3 regions of the Paenisporosarcina sp. P5_A11 genome follow, and region 1 is predicted to be linked to each of the others. Evidence: riboswitches for the same ligand, from Rfam matches in the RefSeq annotation. Region 1 holds a riboswitch; each other region holds the start of a gene.
What was found. A riboswitch is a leader RNA that binds a small molecule or an ion and turns the genes downstream of it on or off. The one in region 1 is predicted to bind S-adenosylmethionine.
Positions count from the first base shown of each region.

Region 2: linked by a shared signal. The riboswitch ahead of AC1DOS_RS01345 (O-acetylhomoserine aminocarboxypropyltransferase/cysteine synthase family protein) and the one ahead of AC1DOS_RS13595 (acyl-CoA dehydrogenase family protein) in region 1 are both predicted to bind S-adenosylmethionine.
Region 3: linked by a shared signal. The riboswitch ahead of AC1DOS_RS06175 (methionine ABC transporter ATP-binding protein) and the one ahead of AC1DOS_RS13595 (acyl-CoA dehydrogenase family protein) in region 1 are both predicted to bind S-adenosylmethionine.

Region 1 is NZ_JBFUKT010000107.1:3,963-9,627, forward strand. It holds gene AC1DOS_RS13590 (hypothetical protein) at 522-689, shown strand; gene AC1DOS_RS13595 (acyl-CoA dehydrogenase family protein) at 1,226-2,404, opposite strand; SAM riboswitch class I at 2,514-2,617, opposite strand; gene AC1DOS_RS13600 (sugar phosphate isomerase/epimerase family protein) at 3,354-4,124, opposite strand; gene AC1DOS_RS13605 (hypothetical protein) at 4,305-4,487, opposite strand; gene AC1DOS_RS13610 (M4 family metallopeptidase) at 5,326-5,665, shown strand, end outside.
Region 2 is NZ_JBFUKT010000002.1:81,137-86,801, forward strand. It holds gene AC1DOS_RS01330 (DMT family transporter) at 1-543, opposite strand, end outside; gene pepT (peptidase T) at 540-1,781, opposite strand; gene AC1DOS_RS01340 (glycerol-3-phosphate acyltransferase) at 1,939-2,595, opposite strand; SAM riboswitch class I at 2,732-2,848, shown strand; gene AC1DOS_RS01345 (O-acetylhomoserine aminocarboxypropyltransferase/cysteine synthase family protein) at 2,966-4,255, shown strand; gene metX (homoserine O-acetyltransferase MetX) at 4,272-5,327, shown strand; gene AC1DOS_RS01355 (homoserine dehydrogenase) at 5,300-5,665, shown strand, end outside.
Region 3 is NZ_JBFUKT010000022.1:26,726-30,786, reverse strand. It holds partial or broken gene AC1DOS_RS06185 (MetQ/NlpA family ABC transporter substrate-binding protein) at 1-408, opposite strand, end outside; gene AC1DOS_RS06180 (methionine ABC transporter permease) at 465-1,133, opposite strand; gene AC1DOS_RS06175 (methionine ABC transporter ATP-binding protein) at 1,126-2,151, opposite strand; SAM riboswitch class I at 2,238-2,345, opposite strand; gene AC1DOS_RS06170 (thioredoxin family protein) at 2,409-2,717, opposite strand; gene AC1DOS_RS06165 (toprim domain-containing protein) at 2,736-3,077, opposite strand; gene gcvH (glycine cleavage system protein GcvH) at 3,249-3,629, opposite strand; gene AC1DOS_RS06155 (arsenate reductase family protein) at 3,703-4,061, opposite strand, start outside.

The sequences.
Region 1 (5,665 bases):
AGTCCCAATCTCATGGCGGTGTGATTGGGACTTTGAATACACTTTCAAGAGTCTTTAATAACGATTATCATTTTTGATTACCATCTCTTTCATAGAACGCGATTTCTTCTTTTCATTGTTCGTGAAAAGCAACCGAGGGTTATCAGGCTTTGGTTACTTGTTCTAAGGTCAAGTCTAACTTTTCAAAATTCGAGCCTGCCTTTGTTGGTAGGCTTTTATTTTGCATCGAATTAGGTAGAAAGAAAACAAAGATCCTGTTTTTTACGTTTGTTTATCTTTGTATATTTGTTTCGTGGTCACTGCATGGTCTAACACTCAACCAACCTAATCAACTCCATTTTAATCAAACTTCTTTCAATATGGAGTTAATGTGTTTGCTACTAATAATGGATTAACTATTCCTATTTTTTATTGCCTTTCCTTGTGAAAAGGCTAGGTAATTAACACCTAAAAAGAAGAAATGTCCATTAAGAATAAAACCTTCTAAACAGAGCACATTAGACTCTAGGAGGTGAACATCCATGAGTAAAAACAACAAAAAGACATTGAATGAAAGAACGCATAACAGCCTTGGAATCTACAAAAACCCCAACAATCACAAAGAAGAATTTGCTGCCGACTTTGATTCTAAACCTAAAAACATTGTTAACAACAAAAACAAGAATCAACAATCCAACAAAAATAAATAATACTATTGAAAGGTGAGAGCTATATGGACTCGCCTTTCTCAATCTAATTAAAAATACTGTCCATAAATTGAAGTGAACAAAAGTAGTGTTTGCTACAGTAATCTCACCCTCATTACACTGATTATCTATAGTTAATGAACAATTAACTAATTTCTTTTTCTCTTCAAATTATTCTATCTCGTTTCACTTTCAGCAGTGAATGATAAATGCTTTTTTAAAGAAAATGTTCCAATTGAAAATGACAAGAAAGAATGGATGAATTTGAAGAACAATCATATCCTTGCGGTTTCTCATTTCTTCCTTTTTACACCGATCAATTCCATATTCATCGAATATTCATGGTCGAGTTGACGGGCTTTTGGCGGTTTCGCTTTCCAGTCCAGTGAATAAATATCCATTCTGTCTTGGGACAATAGACAAACAAAAAAGATTGTCTATGACAATCTCCTGTTCTTCAACTAAAGCACCCGTTAGTTGACCAAGACAAGGCAAACACTCTCATTCGATGAAATAAAAAACCCGCTGAACCAGATTACTTATTTATCTTTATTATTTTTGTTTTTATCTTCTTCCAATGCAGTTAGTGCCAGTTTTTTTATCGTCATATCATCCATCGGAGGGTTATGTAATCCTGCGCGAACGTCACGATAGTAACGTTGTAATGGATTAGTTCTTTGTAGACTTTTCGCTCCAACTAATCGCATCGCTTTATCAACAATTGTTATAGCAGAGTTTGTCACAATATGTTTTGCAACACTTACTTCATTTGTCAGTAAATGTCTTGTTGCTTCGTTATCATAAGAAGAAGCCGCTCCATAGATGACGAATCGTGCTTTCATAAGCTCTAAATCTATTTCGCCAATTAGCTGTTGAACATTTGGTAACTGTGCAATTGGTCCATTCAAACTGTTTGGAGTATGCGTATTAGCAAAATGAACTGAGTAATCGCGTGCCGCTTGTGCTACTCCAAGATAAGTAGCTGGAATATGGAGTAACCAACCATTTATTTTCCCGCCGCTTACAAACTCCGGAAGTTCGACTAAATCAGAGTTTTGGACAACTACATTATTTAATATTAAATCGTTGCTACTCGTTCCGCGCATGGATACGACATCCCACGTTTCTTCGATTGATACCCCATCTAAATCTCTGTTGATAAGGAAGAAACCTACTTTTTCTTTTTCTTCAATCCAAGCAGAGGTTAGAAAATATGAGAGTATCGGAGAAGCCGTTGTGAAAATTTTCCGACCATTTATTACCCACGTATTTCCTTTTTTTATAGCGGTTGTACCTGGACGGCCCCCGCGCGTGGGACTACCTGTTTGTGCCTCACTAACAGAACGGTTTACTAGTGCCCCATTTAGAACTTCAGTCGCGAAAAAGTCTAGTTTTTCCTTTGTCCAAAGCTTTTTTTCGAATAACTCACCAACCACACCTAAACTCCAGCCAATGGATAATGCAGTACTAGCATCATAACTTGCAAGCGTTTCTTGCATAAGGACCATGTCGTAAACAGAGAATCCTTCTCCACCTAGTTCAGTTGGTAATGTAAGACTTGCATAACCAAGACCGACTAAATCCTTCATATTCTCTATTGGAAAAACGGAAAGCTCATCAATTTCCGCAGACCTACTTTTAAATCTTTCTTCAAATTGTTGCAATTTATCGAGCCACTTTTTTTGTTTTTCCGTTTTTATATATAAATTACTCAACAGTGTTCGTCTCCTTTAATATATGTAACCTACTATTCATATTGATTAAGTACGAATTAAACGAAAATAAAAAAATCTTTCAAAACAAAAAGAGTGTCATGTACATTAAGTACACTTATCTCTCAAGACGGTTCTTTCTGGCTGTAGACCATACCATAGATCAAAGCGGTTGCTGAAGCATCATTCGTCCAGTCCCTCTGCTTCTCTTGATAAGAAATATGAAGTTATTGAGATGAGTTTAATGCTGGAATTGAATGAAGTCAATTTTAAACATTACAAAACCAATAGGAATTAAATTATATTTAGAACTAATTATTCTCTTTAGGTCACGTGCGGTCTCTTCACGTCTTCGCACATTTTAACCGTAAAGATATCTTCCGTTTTTACATAATCTCGAAATAGGATTTGTCCCTTTCCATAATTAACTGCCCCTCTAATAAAGGTCTTGAGTTCCGATAAATCAATTCCCCAGGCATGATGATAGAGTTGATTTCCCATTACAAAAAAGCGTACTTCAAGTGTTTATAAATCGCTATTCGCGCCAACCATAAAAATCCCCATCCCATGAAGGTTTGTTTACATTTGTCGCCTATTCCCCTCATCTCGCATAACGGAATCACTGGCCACAATTTTAAGGGTATGTCCTCAAATGTACATTTCGCCACACCGGTCTTCTTCTCTTCCAAATCAAACGCCAATTTAGCATATTTGGGCATATACCTACTGCTAAAGGCAAATGGAATAGTTTCAAAAAGTTATCGTTATGTGCATTTTCCGAAAACCATAAGCAAAGTATGAGCTTTAACATTGCTTATGGACGTTCGGCGACAATATCACATACTGCAACAATTTCTACCTTTATATTATTCTGATATTCTGGAAGATGACGAACTATAGAGATTGTTTCACAACCGATTACGCTTCTTTTAATGTACTCATTTTCATTCTCATTCTATTTCTTTGCAAGATGCGGTAGTTTTGTATTTAAAAAATTAATGCTCATTCCAATGCTCTCAAATGGAGTCCGGCGAGTGAAATCCTGCTCAACGACCCACCACTGAACTCCCGCTTCTTCTCCTATATTCAATACTGCTTCAATATCAACTCCGCCTGTTCCAAGCTCCGCGAAAAATTGTTCCTCATCAGTCGTCATGTCCTTCAAATGGATAATCGGTGTTCTATTTTTATATTTATTAATCCACTCAACTGGATTTTCTCCTGCCTTTTTCAGCCAATACACATCAAACTCTGCTTTTAAATTGTCTTCGTTTGTATCTTCTAAAATGGATTCAAGCGCCATTCTGCCATCTGAGAGAAGGTCTAGTTCAAAATCATGGTTATGATAAAGTAGTGTAATGCCTTCAAGGCGGCACTTTTCCCCTGCTTGATCCAATATAGAAATAAGGTTACGATAATGTTCTTCTGAACGGCGGTCAGGCAATAAATAAGGGCAAACTACATAATTACTTCCTAACGTTTTCTGGTCTTCAATAACCCCGGCCAGGTTGTTTTCCAATTCTTCTAAAGGCACATGACTGGACGCTGCCTGAAGGCCAAGTTCATCCAATAGCACTTTTACTTCTTTCGCAGTCATTCCACCGTATCCGGCAAATTCCACTCCATCGAAGCCAAGTTCTGCAACCTTTTTCAAGGTACCGGAAAAATCTTGCTCGCTTTCCTCTCGCAATGTATACATTTGTACAGCTACTGGAATTTTCGTCATCACTTATATCCTCATTTCTATTAGTTAAGAACATCACTTATGTGATTTTATCTTTCATCCATGCTCTTCACTCATATGTTTCTTCATTAATAATTTTATTTAGAAAAACTTCGAAGGAAGCCAGCCATTTTCAACACTTTGCCTAAAATTCCGAACTGGCATGATACCTTCTTCCTGCTTTTAACTCCTGCTTCCTTGTTCAAATGCTAATAACTGTACGGACGCATATGCCTTAAACGCTAGATTTTTTTGAAGCTCATCCAGACCGTCTAATGAATTAGGTGGAATACCTAAAGACCATTCTCTTACAATAACAGGTACTTCAGCCCGCTTGGTCACCGTCAAATGAATATGCAAAAACATATCGTTATTGCTATCTTCCTCAGTAAAACAATGATAGATAACTAATTCAACAATTGAACAACATTCATTTCATGGAACATTAATTATATATTCATTTTCCGTAACTATGAATTGTCCTCCATTTATGTATTGAGGTTCTGTCAACTTAACATTAGTATCTGTTTCAAATTGCATGTCCAATCCGTTTTTAAACGATAAGTGAACTGAATATTTTTTCACTGAACTCCCCCGATAAATAATCAATTCGACTCCACATCTGGAATTTCCTTCAACTTACTCCAAAACATTAATGAGGACAACAGGGGCTCATAAGACCTTCTTTAGAGTGGAATGGGCCCATAAATGGTCGCAATCAACTTATATTACGAGTATCGGATGAACACCACGTAGAAATTCTAATATCTTGAAATCAGGCTTTCTTCCAACCCGTCCATAGTCAGAACGCTACCAATTTCTTTCGGCAATTCCATCCATTTCTTTTCTTCTCACGGGAAAACAAAAAAAGCGCCCTTGTGGTTACTTCTAAAGATTATTTCATTTGCTAATTTGCTAAAAGTCTCAAATCAATATCCCCTTTGAATGTAATACCTTCGGCTAACCTTTTCCTTATCAAGGTTTATTAAAAAAATAAAATCATTCATATCAGATTCTTCAACTATTCCACAGCGACGAGTCTATTTTTCAAATAAATTTATTAATTGGTAAATTATACCTACACCAAGGCGTAGTTAAGCGTAATTTTAATTATTTATAAAATTAAAATAATTCAATTTATTCATTCGAATTATTTTATACTAATTTATAATTAAAATTATCCAATTTTAGGAGGTATAAAATATTGAAGAAAAAGCTAATTGTACCCGTATTTCTGTCGTCAGCATTGTTGGTAGGTTCTATCCCAGTTAGTAGTGTATTTGCGCAGTCGGTTGTTTCGAGTGAGGTTAATAGGGTACAAGCTTCTAAGGAGTGGAATGAGAAAGCAAGCGTTCCTTTATTTGTGAAGGAGCGATTTGAACAGAAATTCTCTACTAGCACCCCTTCCAATGCATTGAATTATTTGAAGAAAAACCAAGTTAAAACCGGAATTACAAATCCGGATAAAAACCTAAAAGTGAAAAGTGTACAAAAAGATGAACTGGGTATGACTCACGTCCGTTTTAAACAGGCAATAAATGGAG
Region 2 (5,665 bases), on a different contig from region 1:
ATTACCAAGTGGATAGGCAAATGCTGCAACCAACACTGGAAATGTTCCGAGCACAAGTGTACCTGTGGACACGTTGTTTGCATGTGGAATTTGAATTAGTACAATTCCAATCAAGATGACCATGGAAATGACAAGTGACACTAAAGGGATTTGTTGTCTAAACTTACGAATCCCATTAGAAGTATGAATCGTTATAAAAAACAGAGGGGCTAATAAAACACCAGCTATAATTGTCACTTGCCAGGTTCCCGAAATTAGCCAACCAGGACCGTAAGCAGCTGCATATGTAATAGGTGCATAGAACAAAACAAATGCAACAAAGCTCCAACCAGACCAGGGAAGAGGTCGACTCTTCATTTCAGCTAGGAGTGTTGCCATTCCTCCTCGAAGTACAACGATTAACATTAAAAAAGGTACCATGAAGAAATACCGTAATGAAGCACTCCACATCCAACTTCCTCCGGAAAGTTCCATTGACCGGTTTAAAATAAAAGTTACCGCAAAAAATAAAGATGCCAAGATTCCAAGCCCTATTTCTTTCAAGAATTCAACCCTGTTACTTGTTTTTCAAACAGTTGTATCATTTCAATCATTACTTGTGTAGCCTTTTCCATGTTATCAACCGAAATATATTCATATTTTCCGTGATAGTTTTCACCACCTGTGAAGATGTTTGGAGTAGGTAAGCCCATATAAGACAATTGAGATCCATCAGTTCCGCCACGAATCGGCAGGACTAAAGGATTAATAGATAGATTTGTCATTGCTTGATGTGCGATATCTACAATTTCTTTGACGGGCTCAATTTTTTCACCCATATTGTAATATTGGTCATTTAGTTCAACTGTAATAGCATGTGAACCATACTCTGCTTTAATTTCAGCCACTGCTTTTTCAAACAATCCTTTTTTTGCGTCGAATTTTTCCCGATCAAAGTCACGAATTATATATGACAACTGTGCTTCTTCTACATGACCGCTGAAATTCATTAAGTGTATAAATCCTTCATAGCCTTCAGTCTTTTCAGGCACTTCAGATGCCGGCATATAAGATTGGAACTTCATCGCAATAGTTAAGGCGTTGACCATTTTGTTTTTTGCAGATCCAGGGTGAACGCTAGTTCCGCGTGTGATGACTTTTGCCCCAGCAGCGTTAAAACTTTCAAATTGTAGTTCCCCAAGAGGACCTCCATCCATCGTGTAAGCATATTTTGCATCGAATTTTTCAACATCGAATTTATGAGGTCCGCGACCAATCTCTTCATCAGGAGTGAAGGCAATTCTGAGTTTGCCATGTTTGATGTCTGGATTATTTATCAGATACTCCATAGCTGTCATTATTTCAGCAATACCCGCTTTATTGTCGGCACCAAGTAATGTCGTGCCATCTGTTGTTATTAAAGTGTGACCGATATAATTGTTAAGCTCAGGAAAATCGGTAGGAGACATTACTGTTGTTTCGTTTAATGAAATGTCGCCGCCTTCGTAGCAATCGATGCGCTGAGGATTCGCATTTTTCCCAGTGTAATCCGTTGCTGTATCAACATGAGCTAAGAATCCAATTGTAGGCAATTCATGGTCTATATTTGAAGGTAATGTAGCAAATAAATAGCCATTATCATCAAGTGAAATGTCTTCCATTCCGATCGCAGCCAACTCTTTTTCAAGTTCATGGAGTAAGTCCCACTGACCTGGTGTTGAAGGGCAAGTTGAACTGTTTGCGTCAGATTGTGTATCAATTTTTGCATAACGCACGAGGCGTTCGATTAATATTTCTTGCATGACATTCCACTCCTTAATTTCATAAATCTATTATTAGTTTATCATTTTCAGAATCATCTAGGAATATTGAATGCTATTAAAAATCAGATAGGATATTTTTTAACCTAATAAGAGGCTGCTGCCAAACAGGTAAATGTAAGAAATATAGTAAATCCTCTTAGAATTCCTGTGGAGATGTCGTTTTTTTCTTTTTCATAACAGTAGACACTTTAGGTTCAGTTCCTTGCTTTATACGTAGAATGTTTTCTCTATGTTTCCAAATAGCTAAAGTGAAAAGAGCTAATGAGATGAAGTTCGGCCAAAATCCTCCCATAAACCAAAATACATAAACCAATAATGTAAGGTATAAAAAAAGAACGCCAATTGGTAAATAGTCTGTTATGAGAGTTATTAATATGAGCAAGGTCAATCCAATACAGCCCATTCTCCAATCGACAGCAAACATAATCCCAATGATTGATGCAGTTCCTTTGCCACCATCAAAATTCATCCACAAAGGATAATTATGTCCGATAACGACAGCTGCTCCTATTAATAAAAGTAGAGTAGGTGTGTAGCCATTAAAGAGACTTTGTGTATCTAAAATATAGGCCAATAATAGAACGGCGATAAATCCTTTACCAATGTCAAATAACGCAACTAAAGCCCCGAATTTCCATCCTAACACGATGGTAGCATTAGACGCCCCAGAATTCTTTACACCTTGATCTTTTACATTAACCCCTGAAATCCATTGTGCGATGTAGGACCCATGTAACCCCCCAATTAAATAGCCTGATAGGATAATCATGAGTGACAATAAAGCAAGATTCAAAATCTCAACTCCTTTTTTCTTCTCACTCTTTAAACGTTTGACTATTGGCTGAAGTTTCAAAAAAAATAATTATTTCTTGACTTTTTCTTCCTGGAAAACATATACTGTTTCTCAAGATGGAAAATTGAATCAAATACTCTTATCAAGAGCGGCAGAGGGACTAGGCCCTACGATGCCCAGCAACCGGCAAGTGATGAACTTGCAAAGGTGCTAATTCCTACAGATTTCTTCATGTGGATCTGAAAGATAAGAGGAGGTATACGCAATTGCGAGCCCCCTCTTCTTAAGCGAAGAAGGGGCTTTTTGTATTCCAAAACTCCTCTTTCGCCTCCACACTTCCATCTAAACCACAAACCAGGAGGGAAAAACAATGACTAATCTTCAACCAGAAACGCTACTTTTACACGGAGGGCAAGAGCCGGATCCGATTACTGGCTCACGTGCGGTACCAATTCATAAAACTACTTCTTTTGTTTTCAAAGATACAGAACATGCTCAAAAACTTTTTGCGCTGCAAGAAGCTGGAAATATCTATACGCGTATAGGCAATCCAACAGTCGATGTATTTGAACAGCGTGTTGCTTTGTTAGAAGGGGGTACAGCTGCAGTAGCTTTATCAAGTGGAATGGCAGCGATCGCTTTTTCTATTTTAAATATAGCAGGAGCAGGAGATGAAATCATTGCTGCTAGTAATTTATATGGTGGTACTTATAATTTGTTTGCTAAAACACTTCCAAAGTATGGAATCACTGTAAAGTTTGTCGATTCAACTAATCCGGAGAATTTCCGAGGAGCCATTTCTGAAAAAACGAAAGCCATTTTTGGGGAAATTATCGGCAATCCAAGTCTCCATGTTCTAGATATAGAAGCTGTGTCTACTATAGCCCACGCGCACGGAATTCCGTTAATTGTTGATAATACATTTGCTACTCCATATGGAAGTAATCCTATTGAATATGGTGCTGATGTAGTAGTACATTCAGCAACAAAATGGATTGGTGGACATGGTACTTCAATTGGAGGTGTGGTAGTTGATGCAGGAAAATTCGATTGGAATAGCGAGAAGTTTCCTGAGTTTACGGAACCAGATACTAGTTACCATGGATTGCGTTATGGGATTGACGTGCCTCAAGTTGCATTCGCTATTAAACTTCGAGTTCAACTACTTCGTGACTTTGGTCCATGTCTAAGCCCAGATAATGCATTTTCTTTCTTGCAAGGTCTCGAAACGTTACATTTACGTGTGCCGAGGCACAATGAAAATGCATTGGCGGTAGCTAATTTTCTAGAGAATCATCCAGCGGTGGAGTGGGTAAGTTTCAATGGATTTGAATCTCATCCATCTCATCAATTAGCTAATAAATACTTGAAGAATGGATACGGTTCAATTGTGAATTTTGGAATTAAAGGAGGACGAGATGCAGGGCGTAAAATCATCGATAACGTCAAAATCTGGTCTCATGTTGCCAATGTAGGAGATGCCAAATCGCTTATCATTCATCCGGCTTCTACGACACATCAACAGTTAAGTGGAGAAGAATTAAGAAAGTCAGGTGTCACAGAAGAATTGATTCGACTTTCAGTGGGATTAGAGTCGGTAGAAGACTTATTAGCTGATTTAAGGCAAGCGATAGATCAAGCAATCGTCGTACCGATTTAACTTGGAGGTGGAATTAGTGGCAACAGGAAGTGTAGAAATCGGAAACTTCCAAACAGAGTCTGGGAATCTACTGGAACAAGTTGAACTTTCATATGAATCTTGCGGTCCATTAGATGCACCTGTTATTTTAGTTTGTCATGCTTTGACTGGAAATCAATATGCTACTGGAACTCAGGAAAAACCAGGTTGGTGGAGTGGAATGATTGGACCTGGAAAAGTTATTGATACGAATGTATTTCAAGTAATTACATGGAATGTTTTAGGGGGATGTTCCGGTTCAACTGGTCCAGCTACAATTAATCCTACAACAGGTGAACCATATCGCTCATCCTTTCCAACCATTACAATTCGAGATATGGTCCATGCTGAAAAACAAGGATTACTAGCTTTGGGAATTGATAGACTTCATGCAGTAGTTGGAGGATCGCTTGGTGGGATGCGTGTGCTGGAGTGGGGACTACTCTACCCAAAAGATATGGATTTACTGATTCCATTAGCAGTTACCCCTTATTTAAGTGATACAGGTATTGCCTATAATTATATTGGCATTCATGCAATTGAAACAGATGCAAACTATTGCAATGGAAACTATAAGAGTTCATCAGATATAAAAGGGTTTGAAACAGCACGCATGGCGGGGTTAGTCACTTATCGTAGTGAACAATTACATAAGGACCGTTTTGCAAGAAAGACCAGAAGTGATGGTTTGTTCGAAATCGAATCCTATATGAAATACCAAGGGACAAAACTTACGGAACGTTTTGATGCGAACAGCTATCTTACCTTATTACGGGCAATGAACACTCATGATATCGGGAGGGATAGAGGCGGAATAGAAATAGCGGCGAAACAATTTGAAGCAAAAGTAATCACCATAGCATTCACACATGATTTACTATATCCACCTGAGGACATTTGCTCTTTTGCGCATCTCGTTCCTGATCATCATTTCTGCATGGTCAACACACGATTCGGTCATGATGGCTTTCTGACTGAATTTGAGACATGGGGAGATATATTAACTGTTCACTTGGGGGTAAAGTCATGGCAACGATTCAAGCAGCAATCTTAGGTTTTGGAACAGTTGGTCAAGGCATATTCCAAATTCTTAATGAAAGAAAACATCAATTAAAACAATCATTAGGATTGGATATAGAAGTAAAAGCAATTCTAATACGAGAACCAACAAAAAGTCGTATGGCAACGCCAGGCGTTATGGTAACTGACAACTTTCAAGACATTGAAGACATTCCCGATATTCAAGTTGTATTTGAGGCAATTGTAGGTGAAGAACCGGCATTTCAATATCTATGTAGGTCTATTCAAAAAGGCTGTCATGTGATTACAGCTAATAAAGTAATGTTCTCAAAGTATGGTTTAGAATTACAAGAACGAGCAAAAAGACAAGGT
Region 3 (4,061 bases), on a different contig from region 1:
ATTACTAATTAAAATCGTTGCACCTTCAGGAAGTTCTTCTAATGATTTATATTTTTTAGAATAAACACCGATAGGTTCAATGTGAATACCGCCAGCATTGACAAAATCATAGTTGTTGTCAGAGATTTGTGATTCTAAGTAGGGAATATGTTGAAAGTAGTTAGCATCTAAATCACCAGATTCTAAATCTTTGTTCGGTAAAATATAGTCTTGATATGTTTCGATTTCAAGGTCAATCCCTTTTTCTTTAAGCAATGGTTTCGCTTGTTCGAGGATTTCAGCGTGCGGAGTGTTTGATGCTCCTACTACTAATTCCTTGTTACCTCCAGAAGACTCTCCATCTCCACCACATGCTGCTAGTGTGATTGCACTTACCGATAATAAAATTCCTGCTACAAGTTTCTTCATGATTGTCTCTCCCTTTTCCTTAAAATATGTGATCGAGTTTTACTCGCAGGCACCAATTAACGCTTATCTGCTTTTGAAGTGAAGGCATCGCCAATCCATTGGATGATAAAAACAATAATTAAGATGAGAATCGTCGATACGATCGTTACATCTTCACGACTACGTTGGAAGCCATCTAAGAATGCCAAGTTACCTAATCCGCCAGCTCCAATAATACCTGCCATCGCAGTATACCCAACAAGCGCAACAGCAGTAACTGTAAGTCCTGAAAGTAATGCTGGAAGTGATTCAGGTAATAACACTTTCCAAATAATTGTCGTAGTCTTTGCACCCATTGAGCGAGCTGCTTCGATTACTCCTTTATCAATTTCACGTAAAGCAATTAACACCATTCGAGCATAAAATGGAGCTGCACCAATGATAAGTGCAGGTAATGCTGCATTTGCACCACGAATGGTATCAAGTAAAAACTTAGTAAACGGGATTAACAAAATGATTAGGATGATAAATGGGATGGATCTGAAGATGTTGACAAATGCACCTGTTAACCAATACACGATTTTATTTGCCCATAGTTGATGTGGACTCGTCAGAAATAGCAAAATACCTAGGGCAAGACCAATGACAAATGTGAATCCCGTGGCCATTGCAGACATATAAAGTGTTTCAAGTGTAGCTTCCCACATTTTTTCCCAATCAACATTAGGTAGAAGGTTTTCAATCATGTGAGATCACCTCCGTATGAACTTCTTGTTCATGTAAATAGTCAATTGCTTGATTAATCGCTAAAGTATCCCCATCAATTTGCAAATACAATGTTCCGTATGCACCATTTTGAGTTTGTGTAATATTACCTTGTACGATATTTACTTCGACTTGATATTGTTTAATGAGCCTTGAGAGTATAGGTTGTTCAGTTCGATCTCCAACAAACACGAGTTTCACGAGTTTGCCAAAAGGATATTGCTCGATAAGATGAGCAATTGTTTGACTGGCTTCTTCTGGACCATTAACTTGTGCTACAAAGCGTTTCGTAATGTCCTGTTGAGGTGTTTGGAAGATCTCGAGTACTGAACCCATCTCAACCACTTTCCCTGCTTCCATGACCGCGACGCGATGACAAATTTTGCGAATAACATGCATTTCATGTGTTATGAGTACGATTGTTAATCCTAAGCGTTTGTTAATATCCACAAGCAACTCTAGTATTTGATCCGTTGTTTCTGGGTCAAGCGCCGATGTTGCTTCGTCACAAAGCAATACCTCGGGGTTGTTAGCAAGTGCACGCGCGATTCCAACACGTTGTTTTTGTCCTCCAGATAATTGAGAAGGATATGCTTTTTCTCTCCCAGTTAATCCAACAAGTTCGATTAACTCTTTTACTCGTTCTATGCGTTTCGTTTTGCTAATTCCTGCAATTTCAAGTGGGAACGAAATATTATCTTCAACTGTTCGAGACCACAGTAAGTTAAAGTGTTGGAAAATCATGCTAACTTTTTGTCTTGCACTTCGAAGTGCTTGACCTGAGCTTGATGATATTTCTTGTCCGTTAACTGTTACACTTCCTGAAGTCGGTTTTTCTAAACCATTTAACAATCGAATTAATGTACTTTTACCTGCACCACTATAGCCGATAATGCCAAAGATTTCTCCTTGTTCAACAGTTAAATTGACATCATCTACAGCAATAAGTTGGCCATTACTTGTTATAAATGTTTTTGATAAGTTTTGTAATTGAATCATTTCTCTAGTTCACCTCTGAATTTAAAAAGTCCCCTCCGCAGAAAAGCAGAAGGGACTAATTGCATAGTTATATACGTTAGACCGTTCTCTCATCTGTCAAAGCAAAATACTTTGAGTGATTTGGCACCATTTCACAAATTTGTGACGGTTGCCGGGCTTCATCGGGCACTTCCCTCAGCCTCTCTTTATAAGAGTTTACGATATTAAGTTTTGGTTTATTGTTCCGACTGATAATGTAACACGTTCAAATGTGAACGTCAAATATTTTTTCTCAATCGATTGTAGAGATACGGCACTGAGTGGAAAGCGTAAATTTTTTCAGTGATTTGTCCATTCTCAGAAATTAATAAGCAAGGGACACTTTCAATTTGCTGGTCATCCGCTAAATGTTCTACAAAATTCAAATTCGCTTTGCCTATTTCCACATTTGGTAAAAGATCTTCCACCACATCCATCATTTTGGAAGCAATTTTGCAAGTTCCACACAAAGGAGTATATAGGTAATAGGCTGTAACATTAGCGTTTTGTGAAAAAGTTTCCCACTCAGTAATTGTCCATTCTTTCATTATATTCATCCTTTTAGTTTAAACGATAAATTGCGATCTCACTTCAATATTTGCTCCGAGTAAAATGCTCGCAATGATTTTCAAAGGGGTTGTCGCGACTTCACGATAAGTAACATCTGTATATAAATGCAAAGCCTCAGGAAATTCACGTTTAATAAGCGCACGTAGTTTCTCACCTGAACTATCAGCATCCACAAATATATACATTTCATCTTGCTCATAAGGAACAAGTAACTCTTCTAAACGAGATGCGCTGACCGTTCCGTTCGTACAAATAATTTCAATAGGTTCTGCTAGAACTTTTTGTATTCTTTGTTTATCTGAACGACCTTCTACCACGATTACTTTCCCTGAAAGCATGGGATCACTCCTTGCTAGACTCATTTATAAGGATATATTAAAAGACTTAAAAAAGCTGTTACCATACCTTTATCGTTACCTACTCGAAGCTTTTGATGCGCCTTTTAAATTCAAATTTATACTCTATATATGAAAAAAACGCCGAACACATGTCGGCGTTTTACTAACGTTTTACTCTTGTGTCATTTTTTCGTATTGTTCAGCAGTCATTAATGAGTCTACTTCTTTAACATCAGCAGGTTCGATAACAACCATCCATGCATTTTCATATGGAGATTCATTAACAAATTCAGGACTGTCTTCTAATTCACTGTTAACTTCTACTACTTTTCCACTGATTGGTGCATAAAGCTCTGAAACTGTTTTAACAGATTCAACACTGCCAAATGGTTCGTTTGTTTTAATATCGTCGCCTACTTGAGGAAGTTCAACGAATACAATATCACCAAGCTCAGATTGAGCGAAGTGTGTAATACCGATGCGTGCTTTCCCATCTTCAACTTTAACCCATTCGTGTTCTTCAGAGTAGCGTAATTCTTTTGGTGTGCTCATTAATAACCCTCCAAATATGTAATATATTCAACTTCAGTTTGACATAATCTTTCCCTAAAAACAAGAACAGATATTATCGTTTCCAGTTCTCAATAAAATCCGATTCTTTATATCCCAATGTAACTTTTGAGCCATCTGTAACGAGAGGTCTCTTAATTAACATTCCGTCTGAAGATAGCAATTCAAATTGTTCATCGTCTGACATAGTTGGAAGCTTATCTTTCAATCCAAGCTCACGGTATTTCATGCCACTTGTATTATAGAACTTCTTGAGTGACAGACCACTTGCCTCCACGATTTTTTTCAATTCTTCTATTGTTGGGGGTGTTTCTACAAGATGTACATCATGATATTCTAACCCTTCTGCATCTAACCAAGCTTTTGCTTTTCGACATGTTCCACATTTAGGATATCCATAATAGGTTATTGCCA